DNA from 2 places in the Exiguobacterium sp. UBA5002 genome. Region 2 is predicted to be linked to the other one. Evidence: riboswitches for the same ligand, from Rfam matches in the RefSeq annotation. Region 2 holds a riboswitch; the other holds the start of a gene.

Region 1 (7,837 bases), on a different contig from region 2:
CAATCGCAAGTTCCGAGACGACTGGCTGGAGGAAACCATGAACGACGAGGCGTTCTGCTTCCTTCCGTGAAAGACCACGGCTCATCAAGTAGTAGAGTTGTAATTCATCGACACGACCGACAGATGCCGCGTGTCCTGCCATGACGTCATCCTCATCGATCAAGAGGATCGGGTTCGCATCACCACGTGCCTTTTCAGACAACATGAGGACACGTTCCGTTTGAACGCCGTTTGATTTCGAAGCGCCGTGATGGATCATCGACGTTCCGTTGAAGATTGATGTTGCTGCGTCTTTTTGGACACCGTGGATCAAGATGAAACCTTCTGATCCTTTACCGAAATGGTCCGTACGGACGTTGAAGTTTTGTTTTTGCTCTCCACGACCGACCGTAACGGCTTTCGTATCTGAGAACGAATCGTTTCCGACGAGGTGTGTTTTTGTTTCTGTGACCGTGTGACCGTCATTCATGTGACCGAGTGCCCATTCGAGCTTCGCGCCTTGTTTGACGACACCGCGACGGTTCATATACGTGACGGCACCTTTAGATAGTGTATCGACACCACCGAAGAGAACTTTTGCGTTGTCTTCGACGAATACTTCTGTGACGACGTTGACGTTATGCGCTTCGTCACCGTAAGAGACGAAGTTTTCGATATACGTCAATTCGCTGTCAGCATCTGCGACGATGATTGTGTGATGGTAAAGGGCAGCGCCTGATTGCTCAAGCGTGTAGATTGCTTGCATCGGTACAGACAGCTTGACGCCTTTTGGTACATAAAGGAACGTACCGCCGTTACGAAGTGCTGCGTTTAATGCCGCAAGACGATCTTCGTTGACTTGAACACCTTCCGTCATGAAGTACTTCTCGACGAGTTCCGGGTGTTGTTTTAATGCGTCTTCGAGTGTCGTGAAGATGACGCCGTTCGACGCTTCACTGTTTTGCGCGTGGACAAGTTGTCCGTTACGTGTGACGAGCATGTGATCACGGTTTTCGCCGATCAATGCTTCGATATCTGAAGAAAGACCAGTGACGGTTTCAAGTTCCGTCGTACCTTCTGTAAAGTTCCAGCCTTCGATCTTGATTTTTTCTACTTTTGGCAATGCGAGCGTTGGGGCAAGATCAAGCGCGTCTTGACGCTTTGCGACCATCCAAGATGGTTCCCCTAAGCGAGTCGCACGTTCTGCCACTGCCTCGCGATTTACTGCAAGATTCAGTTCTACAGTCATCATGCTTCCTCCCTCGTCTTACGCTTTTGTTTCGATTTCGACGTCTTCGATGCCGAGTTCTTTTTTAACCCAGTCATAACCTTCTGCTTCGAGACGGTGTGCGAGTTCTTTACCACCAGACATGACGATTTTTCCGCCCATCATGATGTGGATGAAGTCTGGCTCGATATAGTTCAAGAGACGTTGATAGTGCGTGATGATCAAGCAGCCGAATTCAGGTGAACGCATTTCGTTGACACCTTTTGCGACGACTTTCAATGCATCGATATCAAGACCTGAATCGATTTCATCGAGAATCGCGATTGCTGGTTTAAGCATCATCATCTGAAGAATTTCGTTACGTTTCTTTTCTCCACCAGAGAAACCTTCGTTGAGGTAACGGTGTGCCATTTCTGAAGGCATCTCGAGAAGTCCCATTTGTGAATCAAGTTCACGGATGAATTTCATGAGTGAGATTTCATCGCCTTCTTCACGACGCGAGTTGATCGCTGAACGAAGGAAGTCTGAGTTCGTGACACCACTGATTTCGCTTGGGTACTGCATTGCGAGGAACATTCCCGCTTGTGCGCGCTCATCGACTTCCATGTCGAGAACGTCTTCGCCGTCGAGTGTGACTGAACCAGATGTCACTTCGTACGATGGGTGACCCATCAATGCTGATGCGAGTGTTGATTTACCTGTCCCGTTTGGTCCCATGACCGCGTGGATTTCCCCGCCTTTGATTTCCAAGTTGACGCCTTTCAAGATTTCCTTGCCGTCGATCGCGACGTGTAGATCTTCAATCTTCAAGTGTGAAGCCTTCATGTTAGAATCCCTCCATCTATTCATTTCGTGACTGACGATTCAGAACACGAGCGTTACTAATTTAGTATCATTCTAATCTTAAAGAAACATGGCGTATTATTCAAGCGTCATCGCTCGTTGTTTTTTCTCAAAATCACGCGTTTTGTTGAGAATCATTCGAAAGTTTCACCGGTTCCTCGAGTTCCTCGATCGTCGAAGCCCGATGAATCCGTTGTGACAGTAAGAGCAGTGGTATTCCGAATAATGTCAAGCCCGCTAATATCCCGAAAATCGGTAACGGACGGTCCGCTCCATATAAACTTAACAAATGTCCTCCGGCGATCGGACCGATTGATTGTCCGATCGACGTCAAGCCCATCGCTCCGAAATAACTGCCCCGTAATTCCGGCTTCGCGAACCGATCGGTCAAGATGTCGGTCATCGTGAACATCATGACTTCGCCGCACGTGAAAATGAACATCGCGACGATCATCAACCAGATCGCGTTCGCATTTCCCATGATGAACAATCCGATCGCAACAGTCGCAATTCCGGTCGTGATCGAGACGAGTGGTGACGTCTTCATACCAAACTTCATGATCAGATATTGGACGATTAAGACGGTGATCGCATTGATCGTGATCAAGATCGCATAGAGTGTCTTACCGCCTTCAAGGAGTGACGTCTCCGTCAAGAACTGTGGCAAGGTCGAGTTGAACTGGCTGTAGCCAAAGACGCCGAAGATGATGCCGGCAAGTGCCAGTGTAAAGGCGATATCCGTCCGCAACAGACGAACCGTTGCTCCAAACGACACCTTTTTCCCACCATGCGTCTCGGTGATCGGATGGCGTTTGAATAAGATACCAATCATCACCCCGTACACGATATAGACGAACGCCGTGATGTAAAACGTCGCGGACGTGTTCCCTGCACTCAGCAGTAAAGCGATTCCCGGTCCGATCGCTGCTGCGATGTTGATCATCGCGTAACGGATATTGAAGACGAACAACCGGTTCGCTTCATCCGTCGTATCACTGATCAAGGCACGAGCAGATGGCTCGAAGATTGAGCGACAGACCCCGTTCAAGGCACTGAGCGTAAAGAATGCCCAGAACGTCTCGACTTGTGCCAGCGCGATGAAGACGATCGCGAATCCGATCGTTCCGGCAAGCATCATCGCCCGGCGACCATACCGATCCGACAAGGTACCACCGATGAAACTCATAATGAGGCTGGCGATCGCTGAGATACTGAGGACCCAGCCGACATCGACCGGATCAAACTTCAAGACGGTCGTCATGTAGATGGCGAAGAACGGCATCGTGATGAACGTTCCGAGACGCGAGAAAAACGTCCCGAACAAGACCCCGAGTGTCAACGGATGCAGTTGACGTATGCGTTGCATATGATTCCCCCTAACCCCTGTTTCCGACAAATGAAAAGCATCCTTCCATTATATAGGAAGGATGCCGGCTTCGGTGAACTTATTTGCTGACTGGAACGACCGCACCTTTGTACTTGTCGAGGATCCAATCTTGATTTTTCTTTTCGTGCAGCACGTCAAGAAGTGTTGTGACACGCTTGTCTTTTTCATCGCCATCACGTGTGACGATGATGTTGACGTATGGTGAAGACTCATCTTCTGATGCGATCGCGTCTTTTAACGGGTTCAGACCGTTATCGATCGCATAGTTCGTGTTGATGAGGACGGCGTCGCCTTCATTGTTTTTGTAAGCTTGCGGAAGAAGCGATGCTTCGATGTTCGTTTTGAACTTAAGTTTCTTCGGGTTCTCCGCGATATCGCCGAGTTGTGCATCTGTCGTTTTACCGTCTTTGAGTTTGATCAACCCTTCGTTTTGAAGGAACGTCAAGACACGACCGCGTTCCGCGACGTTTGAGCTCGTTAAGATCGTTGCACCGTTTGGCAACTTATCGAGTGACTTGTATTTCTTCGAGTAGATACCGAGTGGTTCAACATGGACGCCACCTGCGTTCGCGAACTTATACGATTTGTTTTCTTTCTCTTGTTGCTCAAGATACGGTACGTGCTGGAAGTAGTTCGCATCGATTTCTTTTGAAGCGAGCGCTTTGTTCGGAAGTACGTAATCTTGGAACTTCTTGATTTCAAGCTTGTAACCTTTTGCTTCATATTCTTTTTTAACGTGCTGAAGAATCTCAGCGTGCGGTACGTTTGAAGCACCGATGACAAGTGTTTTGTCGTCGCTGTCTGATCCTGATGATTTTTCGCCACATGCAGCAAGACTAATAGCTAAGACGGATACAGCAGCAGTACCTACGAATTTTTTCCAAGTTTTCATGAATGATTCCTCCAATATGATTAAGTTTCGAATTAACGTTTATCGATCGCACGGATCAGCAAATCACCAATGATTTGGATGACGAAGACGATCGCTAAGATTAAGAGTGTCGCAATGACGATGACATCGTTTTGAGAACGCTGGAATCCTTCGATGAAGGCCATGTCCCCAAGTCCACCTCCGCCGACTACTCCGGCCATTGCCGTATAACCGACAAGTGAGACGAGTGTGACCGTGATACCAGAAACGATGGCAGGCAACGCTTCCGGGATTAAGACTTTATAGATGATTTGGAACTTCGTCGCCCCCATCGATTCAGCTGCCTCGATGACACCTTTATCGACTTCACGTAACGCGAGTTCAACCATCCGACCGTAAAATGGTGCAGCACCGAAAATCAGTGCCGGTAATGCTGCCGTTGGTCCGAGGAACGAACCGACGATCGCTGTCGTAAATGGAATCAATAAGATCAGTAAGATGATGAACGGAATCGAACGGAAGACGTTGACGATCAAGCTCAACACTGAATAGAACGCCCGATTCTTGAACAATAACTCTTCGTTTGTCGCATACAATAGTAAACCAATGATCAAACCGAGAACGAATGTCGAAACCCCAGCGATTGCCGTCATATAGACGGTACTGCCTGTCGCTTCCCACACCATGTCCCAATCTAGGTTGTCAAAGAATGAAATCATCGGTGATCCACCTCCACTTCAACATCACTGGCTTGAAGCTTCGTGATGACCGCTTGTGTTGCTTCTGTTTCCCCGATCAACTGAATGAACAGTGTACCGAGTGCCCCTTCCTGTGATTGACCGACGTTTCCGCCGATGATGTTGAACAGGACCGGTGAATCCTTCATGACTTCCGCGAGGATCGGGCTTTCCGCTGTTGATCCGACGAACGTCAACTGAACGATTTTTCCGGTTGGGTACCGTTCGCGTAGTTTCGCGAACGTCAACTCGTTTTCCGAAGGCGACGTCAATTGTTTGACGAACTCCTTCGTCATCGCTTGCTTCGGATGACGGAAGACCTCTGCGACCGGTCCTTGCTCGACGATTTTACCGGCTTCCATGACGGCGACCCGGTGACAGATTTTTTGAATGACGTGCATCTCGTGTGTGATCAAGACGATCGTCAGTTTCAGTTTTTCATTGATGTCAACGAGTAACTCAAGGATTGAGTCCGTCGTCTTCGGATCGAGTGCACTTGTTGCCTCGTCACATAAGAGAACGTCCGGGTTCGATGCCAGTGCCCGAGCGATACCGACACGTTGCTTTTGACCACCGGATAATTGCGACGGATAGGCTTTTTCACGTCCGTCTAAACCAACGAGTTGGATCAGTTCCGCTACCCGTTCCTTGCGGTGTGCTTTCGGGAAGCCACCGAGCTCGAGTGGGAACATGATGTTCTCTTCAACCGTCCGTGACCATAGTAAGTTGAAATGTTGGAAGACCATCGAGACATTCTTACGGACGCCTCGTAATTCCTTTGGTTTTAGTGATGTCATCTCAACACCATCGATTTGGATCGAACCACTCGTTGGTGCTTCAAGCATATTCAGCAATCGGATCAAGGTCGATTTCCCTGCTCCGGAATAACCGATTATTCCAAAAATTTCACCGCGTTCGATTGTCAGATCGACATTCGCGACAGCTTCGACCGCTCCGCGCTTTGAGCGATAAATCTTTCCTACGTCTTGTAAACGAATCACAACTGTCCCTCCTAAAATAAAAAAAGTGCGCGCGTTTTAGAGCAAACGCGCGCACTTTTCAGTACACAAAACCATTTGCTCTCATCTCCCAGACTTTTGTCTGCTGGAATTAGCACCACTTCGGATTAGATCCGCGGTTGCCGGGTTTCATCGGGCCAGTCCCTCCACCACTCTCGATAAGAGTTTCGGTATTAAGTTTGTAGAATATATTCTGAATATTAGCAGGGGTTATTTTTGTTGTCAAACAGTTTTTTCAGAAACTTTTTCGAGGAACGTGAAAGCACGTGTTAAGTCTTCTTTCAAATCTTCCGCGTCCTCAAGTCCAACTGAAATCCGAACGAGACCGTCCGTGATGCCAAGTTCTGCCCGACGTTCTGCTGGGATCGACGCGTGCGTCATCCGTGCAGGAACGGAAATCAGACTCTCGACGGCACCAAGACTCTCAGCGAGTGTGAAGAAGTGTGTCGCCTCGACGAGTTTTTCTGCGTTCGCTGCTGAACCGACATCAAAGCTGATCATCCCACCGAATCCAGTCGCTTGTTTCGCTTGGATGTCGTGACCAGGATGCGATGCAAGTCCTGGATAGAAGATGTTCGAGACGATGTCTTGCGCTTGCAGGAACGCAACGAGATCATGGGCTGTCTCTTCGATCGCATCCATCCGGATACCGAGTGTACGAAGACCACGGACGAGCAAGAAGCTGTCTTGCGGTCCAAGTACGCCGCCTGTCGAGTTTTGGATGAAGTGAAGCTCTTCGCCGAGCGCATCATCTTTGACGACGACAAGTCCAGCGACGACGTCCGAGTGTCCGCCGATGTATTTTGTTGCACTGTGCAAGACGATGTCTGCACCAAGCGCGAGTGGTTGTTGATGATATGGAGTCGCGAACGTGTTGTCGACGACGAGTTTAAGATCGTGACGTTTGGCAATCGTTGCGATGGCTGCGATGTCCGTTACTTTCAACAACGGGTTCGTCGGTGTTTCGACGTAGACGATCTTCGTGTTGTCTTGGATCGCTGCTTCCGTCGCTGCAAGGTCCGTCGTATCGACGAATGTCACTTGGATGTTGAACTTTGGTAAGACGCGTTGCATCAAGCGGAACGTACCACCGTAGACGTCATCCGTCATGACGATGTGGTCGCCAGACTCAAGCAAGTGGAAGACGGCATGGATCGCTGCCATCCCAGAACCGAAGGCAAAACCACGTGCGCCGCCCTCGAGATCCGCAATCAATCGTTCGATGCTCGTCCGTGTTGGGTTCGCTGTCCGTGAGTATTCGTATCCGTCCTTGAGTTGACCGATTTTATCCTGCTTGTATGTGCTTGTTTGATAGATCGGAGGTGTGACGGCTCCTGTTGCCCGGTCGACACCTGTTCCTCCATGAATCAATGCTGTCTTCTTACGCATGAGTTTCGTCCACCTTTTCAAAGATTTGTTGGCTTAAGTAGCGTTCGGCACTGTCTGCGAAGACGGTGACGATCGTACTGCCGGGGTGACGCTTCGCGATATCAAGCGCAGCAACGAGCGCTGCACCTGCTGAACTACCGACGAGTAATCCTTCGCGAGCAGCGAGTGTATGAACCGCGTCAAATGCATCGCGGTCAGAAATCGTATGAATCTCGTCGACGAGTTCACGCGGAACGAGACTTGGCCATTTCGCTGTTCCAATGCCTTCTGTCTTATGCGGACCGGCTGGACCACCATTTAAGACGGAGCCTTCCGGTTCGACGATCGCTGCTTTTGTACCGAGACGTTGTTTTAAGAAGTCCGCTGTTCCGGCGAACGTACCAC
Region 2 (7,837 bases):
TAACCGGACATCATAGATTTCTTGAATGTCGCGCTCGGATAAACCGACGACGACCGCCCCCATTCGTTCGAGACGAATCAACTGTTCGGCTGCAAGGACCTTTAACGCGTCACGGACAGGTGAGCGACTGACTGAAAAATCAAAGGCTATTTTGTTTTCGGATAAAATGGTACCGCTTTCAATTTTTCCTGAAATGATCCGCATTCGTAGTTCGTGCGCGACACGATCTCCGGCAGAAGCTTTTGACAACCACTTCAAGGGGTATAACAGTTCTGACATAAAATCACCTGATTTCTACATTGAGTATACTTGTATACAAGTTAGTATATACGTTTTTTTCTAAAATGCAAACGCTTCACTTAAATCTTAACGATTCAACTGGCAATCAGGAAATCGATTCCAAATATGTTAGGGTGAAGGAGTAATCAATAATCAGAACGGGTAAGGAGGAGATAGTACATATGAATATTTTAGTTGTAGGTGCAGGAGCAGTCGGAGGTTATTTCGGGGGCCGTCTTGCTGAGCAAGGTGAACAGGTGACCTTTCTCGTCCGTCCGAAGCGATATGAACAATTACAAAAGACAGGGTTACAGATCACTAGTCCTCATGGTGATGTTATGATCACGCCTCAGTTAGTGACACGAGACATGCGACTGAATCACACATTTGATGTCGTCTTACTTTCGACGAAAGCCTATCACTTGGATGATGTCCTACAGGATCTTGCGCCATTTGTTTCGAGCGAGACGTACATCATTCCTTTGTTGAACGGCATGCAGCATATACGACGGTTAACAGAAGTCTTCGGAGAAGATCGAGTACTGGGCGGACTTTGCTTCATTGAATCGACGCTTGATGCAGAAGGGCGTATTGTACAGACAAGCCCGTCGCATCGGCTATTGTTTGGTTCACGAACCGGTAAACCAACAGCGCGTTTAGAGGAGATTGCAACACGTTTTGCGAAAGCGAAGGCACCGATGGCGTACTCGATGCATATCATGGATGACATGTGGCAAAAGTACCTCTTCATTTCGACATTTGCGGGCGTGACGACACTATTTCGCTCTGCCATCGGTCCAATTCGCAAGGACCCAATTGGTCATCAGATGATTCAAGACGTCATGAAGGAAGCGAAGCGAGCGATGGAAGAACAAGGCGCAGTCTTTAATGACGATGTAGAAGCGGTCTTGCTGAAGCAGATGCATGCAATGGAAGACACGATGAAATCATCGATGTTACGGGACATGGAAAAGGGTCAGCCCGTCGAAGTGAAACATTTCTTTAGTACTTTGCTCGAAACACGCTCTTCACGTCATCTTCAACTGATTGAATCTAATTTATGGATCTATCAAAAAAATCGGGAAATGCCTGTTGACTGAATTATCTGCATTCTGATATGGTTAGGAACAATTACATACTTATCCAGAGAGGTGGAGGGACTGGCCCTATGAAACCTCAGCAACAGGTCGAAAGATACTGTGCTAATTCCTGCGGGTGCTGCACCCGATCGATAAGATTTCCGAATTGTCGACCGACGCATCCGTGAGGATGCGTTTTTTGTTTGGAATAGGTGGAACGAGGAGGAAATGGATTCATGAAAACGAGCGGAGCGTTTCGACGCAAGATGGAATCACGTCATCTGATCATGCTGTCGTTAGGTGGTGTCATTGGAACAGGATTATTTTTAAGTACAGGTTATACGTTGGAACAAGCAGGACGCGTCGGAACGATTCTGTCTTACTTGATTGGGGCCGTCGTCGTTTACTTAGTCATGTTAAGTCTCGGTGAACTCGCCGTGCACATGCCGGAAACCGGATCATTCCATAAGTACGCAACGAAGTACATTGGACCCGGCACCGGTTATACAGTGGCCTGGCTCTACTGGCTGACGTGGACGGTCGCCCTTGGTTCAGAATTCACGGCAGCAGGCATTTTGATGCAACGTTGGTTCCCGTCGATTCCAGTCTGGGTGTTCAGTGCATTATTCGCTGCGATGATCCTTGGTATCAACGTCTTGAAGGTCCGCGTATTTGCTGAAGTCGAGTTTTGGTTCTCCGCCATTAAGGTCGTGACGATCATTGCTTTCATTTTACTTGGTGCGGGAGCCATCGTTGGCTTCATCCCATTACAAGATGGTAGCCCGGCACCATTCTTTTCTTCCTTAACGGAAGGAGGATTGTTTCCAAATGGGGCATTTGCGATCTTCATGACGATGCTTGCCGTGAACTTTGCTTACTCAGGAACGGAATTGATCGGCGTCGCAGCGGGTGAAGCGGTCGATCCGAAGCGGACGATTCCGCTTGCGATCCGAACAACGATTTTGCGACTCGTCCTCTTTTTCGTCGGTACGATCATCGTATTAGCCGTCTTATTGCCAACGGAAGGGAAGGGCGTGCTCGAAAGTCCATTCGTTGCCGTGTTTGAACGAATCGGGATTCCGTATGCGGCAGACGTGATGAACTTCGTCATTCTGACAGCGATCTTATCGGCAGCGAACTCTGGGCTTTACGCTGCCTCCCGGATGCTTTGGTCGCTTGCGAACGAACGCATGATTCCGCGCTTCTTCGCCCAGGTGACACCAAGTGGGGTTCCACTTCGAGCTGTATTGTTCAGCATGCTTGGCGGAGGACTTGCTTTGCTTTCTAGCATCTATGCAGCAGGAAGTGTCTATATCGCGCTCGTCTCGATTTCCGGTCTTGCTGTTGTCGTCGTCTGGATGAGTATCAGCGTTGCGCAGTATCGCTTCCGGAAACAATTCCTCCGCGAAGGGCATATGGTCGACGAATTGGTCTATCGTACACCACTCTTTCCATTGGTACCGATCGCCGCTTTCGTCGTCTGTTTGATTTCCCTGATTGGTATCGGATTTGATCCGACGCAACGAGTCGCCTTGTATTGCGGTATCCCATTCATCGTGATCTGTTATGTCGTTCATGCGTTCACGAATTCTTCTCAGAAACGGAGTGTTGAAGATGTCCCGAATCAAAAATCCAGTTGACCAACGATTACAGGAAGTTCCTTTTCTTATTTTAGATGGTGCCCTTGCGACCGAACTCGAACAAAAGGGATTCGACCTGAACGATCCACTTTGGTCGGCACGCCTCTTAATTGAAGCACCGGAACAGATTGAGCGTGTCCATCACGATTACTTTGAAGTGGGCGCCGATGTTGCGATCACCTCAAGCTATCAAGCAAGTATCGAAGGATTCAAGCAACGTCACATCACGACCGAGGAAGCACAAGCGTTAATTCGACAAACGGTTACCTTAGCGCAAGATGCACGGACGCGTAGCGGAAAGAGTGCCGCATTGATCGCGGGATCAGTTGGTCCTTATGGTGCCTACTTAGCAGATGGTTCTGAGTATCGCGGTCATTATGGTGTGTCAGCAGATGTGCTAGAAGCCTTCCACAGACCACGCATCGAAGCATTGATTGAAGCGGGGGCTGATCTGCTGGCATTCGAGACAATTCCGTCGCTTGAGGAAGCTGTCGTGTTGTTCGGGATTCTCGAAGCGTTCCCGGAAGTATCTGCTTGGCTGACGTTCTCGCTTCAAGATGCGACGCACATTAGTGAAGGAACGGCACTTGCGACGTGTATTGAAACGGTCGGACAACATCCACAGCTCGCAGCAATCGGTGCAAATTGTTTTCCAGCATCTTACGCGACCGATTTTATCCGTCACGTCAAGGCGTTGACGGATGTGCCAATCATCGTCTATCCGAACTCTGGTGAGGTCTATGATCCGGTCGCAAAAACATGGTCAGGTACGAATAATCAGTGTACGTCGTTCCAAGCCATCGCAAAGACATGGTATGAAGCTGGAGCACGATTGATTGGCGGTTGTTGTAGAACTTCACCGGAACACATCGCGCAAATTCGTTCGGTTTGTCAGGTTTCTCATACGTGATGAATGATGACGAAAAAACGGACACGAAATCAATCGATTTCGCGTCCGTTTTTTTTAATGGTGTGATTCCATTACCGTTCGCGCAAGGCGCGATTGAATTGTTGCAATAGGCGTCCGAAATCTTCTGCATCATCCGCTGGCCAGTCTGTCAGTAGACGTTCGATGCTCGCGAGACGTGCGGTTCGGTAGATGGTGAGTTCTTGTTGTCCTTTATCTGTAATATGATAGAAAAAGGCTCGCCCATCTGTCGGATCTTTTACTTTTTCAACGAGTTGCTTCTGATCGAGTGCCGCTGCTTGGCGACTGACGGTCGAGACATCGAGCTGAAGTTCACGGGCAAGTGTTTTAACACCGACTTTGCCGGAATCCGCTAATTGTCGCAGTAAGAGATAAGAAGCACGGTCCAAATTACGATTGTCTGCCGTCGCCGTCGTTAAGCGCCGGATCAGGATCGCTAACTCGAGTTCAATGGTTTCGAGTGATTGTTGAGACATCGGGTATCTCCCCTTTCAAAAAAGTCTCTCTGTTCCTCATGATTACCCAATGTGGATAAGCTGTCAATGCGAAAAGCAGGAGGCTTGACAGAGTTGTAGTTGTATGATACAATCATTTTTGTTCTTTTGATTGTATCATACAACTTTCGTAGATGAGAAACGAACGACAAAGGAGAATTCAGATGAAAGCTTATGAATCGATGAAACAAGAGGTCATTACGGTAAACGATACAGATCTGATTCGTACGGTCATCGAACGATTCATTCAATCTGGTATTAGCGGCGTACCCGTCATCAATGCCGAGCAAGAGGTCGTCGGTTATATCAGTGACGGAGATATCATGCGCGCGATCGGAAAACACAAGGACATCATCGTCGATACATTCTTATATGTAGATGTCATCAAAGGAGACGAAGAAGATTATGAAGATCGAATTCGTCATATCTTGAATCGACCTGTCATGGAACTTGCACGCCGGAAGGTCGTAACAGCGGACGCTGACACAGAAATGGAAGAGATTGCAGCGACACTCGGCGCAAAACGGATCAAAAAGCTTCCAATCCTCAAGGCAGGACGTCTTGTTGGGATCATTAGTCGAGGTGACGTCATCCGCCATTCGTTTAAACAGTTCATGTAACACATCCAATAGAAAGAAGGGACACTATGGCACTTGCTGAAAAAACAACGACGCTTGAGCCGGAAACGGTATTAGCGGAAAGCAAACATGGATTATTCCATCAACCGGTTGCTGTTTGGGCAGTCTTTTTCGCCAGTATCACAGCATTCATGGGAATGGGGCTCGTCAATCCCGTCTTACCGACGATTGCTGAGAATTTAGAAGCGTCCAAAAGTGAAGTAACGCTCTTATTTACAAGTTATAACGCCGTCATGGCATTCGCGATGTTAATTACAGGCGCGATCTCATCACGGATTGGTCAAAAAGGAACATTGATGCTCGGGATTGCCGTCATCGCAACTGTTGCTGGTTTTGCTTCACAAGCAGACAGCATTTGGACGCTCGTCGCGTTACGCGGTGGATGGGGACTTGGGAACGCCTTATTCGTCGCAACAGCACTTGCTGCGATTGTTTCGCTGTCATCAGGCGGAACAGCAAAAGCGATTATTTTATATGAAGCAGCCGTTGGTCTTGGGATTTCGATCGGACCGCTATTAGGCGGAACGCTCGGTTCGATCACATGGCGCGCCCCATTCATGGGTGTTGCGACGATCATGATCATCGCGTTTCTTGTCTTACTTTTCTTGATGCCAAAACAAGCAGCATCTGCTGCACCGAAACAGAAGTTATCATTAAAAGCACCGTTCCAAGCGATGAAACATCGTTCATTACTGACACTCGGAATCGTTGCAGCGCTTTATAACGTTGGTTTCTTTACGATCATGGCTTATGCACCATTCGTCATGAAACTACCAGCGAAAGGACTCGGATTCGTCTTCCTCGGTTGGGGGATGTTGCTTGCGATCACATCAGTCTTAACGGCTCCGAAACTGAAACAATGGTTCGGAACGATCAAAGCGATGATCATGATGTTGATCACATTCGCGATCTTGCTTCTGTTGATGGGGATCTTCACGGAAACTCCAGCCGTCGTCATCGTCTGTGTCATCTTGGCGGGAGCTGTGCTTGGGAATAACAACACGCTCATCACGACAGCTGTCATGGATGCAGCACCTGTCGAACGTTCGACAGCATCTGCGGCATACAGTTTCCTACGTTTTCTCGGGGCAGCCATTGCGCCATTCATGGCCGGTAAATTGGCTGAAATCTTCAACGCAAATCTACCGTTTTATGTCGGAAGTGGCTTCGTCCTCTTATCCGTCATCATCATCGGGGTCAATCTCAAACACATTCGCCATATCGATCGGACGGAAGGCGGACATTAATTCGATAACAAGACAGCCGAAGCGCATTCGCTTCGGCTGTTTTTGATTGAAATCAAGAGGGGTACATGGTTTTTAACGTGCGGATCGAGTGCTCGATCATTTCCCGAAGTATGCCTAAGTCGATGTCAGTCAGTCGTTTGACGTAGATGCAGGACTTACCGCGTCGATACGTACCGAGACTGGCAAGCAGTCGTTCTGAGACTGCGTCTTCACCAAGCGCGAGATAAAGGACGAGGTTCGTCTTCTGCGGAGAAAAGCCGACATAAAAGCTGTCGTCCTCGCGGCCGGAGGCGTAGCGGTAATGGTAGGAACCAAAACCAATCAAGGATGAACCCCAAAGGACGGCTTCATATCCCGTGACATCTTCGAAGAACTGACGTAGTGTGATACCATCTGCTTGACGTTGCGGCGGTTCGACTTGTGCCAGAAAGGCATCAACGGACTGTTCGGTAGGACCTGTCTTTGGCGTATCAGGCATAAGCAGACTCCTTTCGGATGAAGAAGATATGGGTTACTTTCGAGAAGTACTAGTAAATATCCTGTGGCTCAGAGGTGGAAATCGAATGAAGCATCGTATCGTGTTTCGAGGAGAAGAAAGCAGTGTACTATGGGAAATCTTACACGTACATCCAACGCAAGAAGAACTAACGATTCAGATGGTAGGGCGGAATAGTGAACACCAGTTTTCAGTTACATTCAATCAATATGATGCGTTCATCCGTAACTTTGCTCACGTCCATGAGTCGTTACACGGTGAAGTCGTATTCGAGCAGGGAGTAATTCGTCTCCACTTACGCTATGACCGACTTGGTCGTGTCTTCATCAGTTGGTCTGACGGACAAACGAGTCACCAGTTTCGCAGTGATCAAAGTTATTTAAGTGAGGCGTTAGCACAACTTGGCGTCTACTGAATCAGCTGATGAAAGGCGCTAACACAAAAAGAAGGGACGACATTCGGTTACAATATCGAATGTCGTTCCTTCTTTTTTTTATGTGATGGGGGCGATTGATGTAATGGTGTGTTGATCAAGTTGAAGCAAAACGCAATCGTTTTTTCATATTCGGATAACGGAATCGATTCATCCACTTGGTGTGCGAGACGGAAATCATGGAATGAAGCGATTGCGATTGGAAATGACTTTTTCGCTTGGCTGAACATCGCACCATCCGTTCCACCTGGAATAGCGATTTTTCGTGGTGTCACGCCGCTAACCTGCTCCATCGTATCCGCGACCTGTTGCAAGAAAGGCACCCGTTCATCGGTTTCACAAGAAGGAATATCCTTGATGACGGTCACGTTCATATCAAACTCGGAATCTTCTGCTACAAGACGACGCTCGATAGCTGTAAAGGCAGCAAGAACGTCCGCTCGATCGAACCCGGGAATCGTCCGAATATCCATATAAAACGAAGCCTGACTCGGAACGACGTTCGGTCCTTCGCCTCCTTTTATGGATGTGATTGACGCGACGACCGGACCAAGCGCCGGATGATGATTCGCCGTAATCGAGAAGCGTTCCGACTTCACTTCC

What was found. Region 2 has a riboswitch for S-adenosylmethionine ahead of B4C70_RS14620 (amino acid permease). Riboswitches for the same ligand answer to the same signal wherever they lie in the genome.
Region 1: another riboswitch for S-adenosylmethionine. It lies ahead of B4C70_RS10195 (methionine ABC transporter ATP-binding protein); the one in region 2 lies ahead of B4C70_RS14620 (amino acid permease).

Annotation. Positions count from the first base shown of each region.
Region 1 is NZ_DGYQ01000033.1:90,338-98,174, reverse strand. It holds gene sufD (Fe-S cluster assembly protein SufD) at 1-1,228, opposite strand, end outside; gene sufC (Fe-S cluster assembly ATPase SufC) at 1,247-2,032, opposite strand; gene B4C70_RS10210 (MDR family MFS transporter) at 2,166-3,416, opposite strand; gene B4C70_RS10205 (MetQ/NlpA family ABC transporter substrate-binding protein) at 3,496-4,329, opposite strand; gene B4C70_RS10200 (methionine ABC transporter permease) at 4,362-5,027, opposite strand; gene B4C70_RS10195 (methionine ABC transporter ATP-binding protein) at 5,024-6,046, opposite strand; SAM riboswitch class I at 6,125-6,229, opposite strand; gene B4C70_RS10190 (bifunctional cystathionine gamma-lyase/homocysteine desulfhydrase) at 6,287-7,453, opposite strand; gene B4C70_RS10185 (PLP-dependent cysteine synthase family protein) at 7,446-7,837, opposite strand, start outside.
Region 2 is NZ_DGYQ01000048.1:62,529-70,365, forward strand. It holds gene B4C70_RS14610 (GntR family transcriptional regulator) at 1-279, opposite strand, end outside; gene B4C70_RS14615 (ketopantoate reductase family protein) at 462-1,379, shown strand; SAM riboswitch class I at 1,416-1,517, shown strand; gene B4C70_RS14620 (amino acid permease) at 1,595-2,998, shown strand; gene mmuM (homocysteine S-methyltransferase) at 2,973-3,908, shown strand; gene B4C70_RS14630 (MarR family winged helix-turn-helix transcriptional regulator) at 3,980-4,402, opposite strand; gene B4C70_RS14635 (CBS domain-containing protein) at 4,585-5,040, shown strand; gene B4C70_RS14640 (MFS transporter) at 5,067-6,305, shown strand; gene B4C70_RS14645 (DUF1801 domain-containing protein) at 6,358-6,783, opposite strand; gene B4C70_RS14650 (hypothetical protein) at 6,869-7,216, shown strand; gene B4C70_RS14655 (M20 family metallopeptidase) at 7,264-7,837, opposite strand, start outside.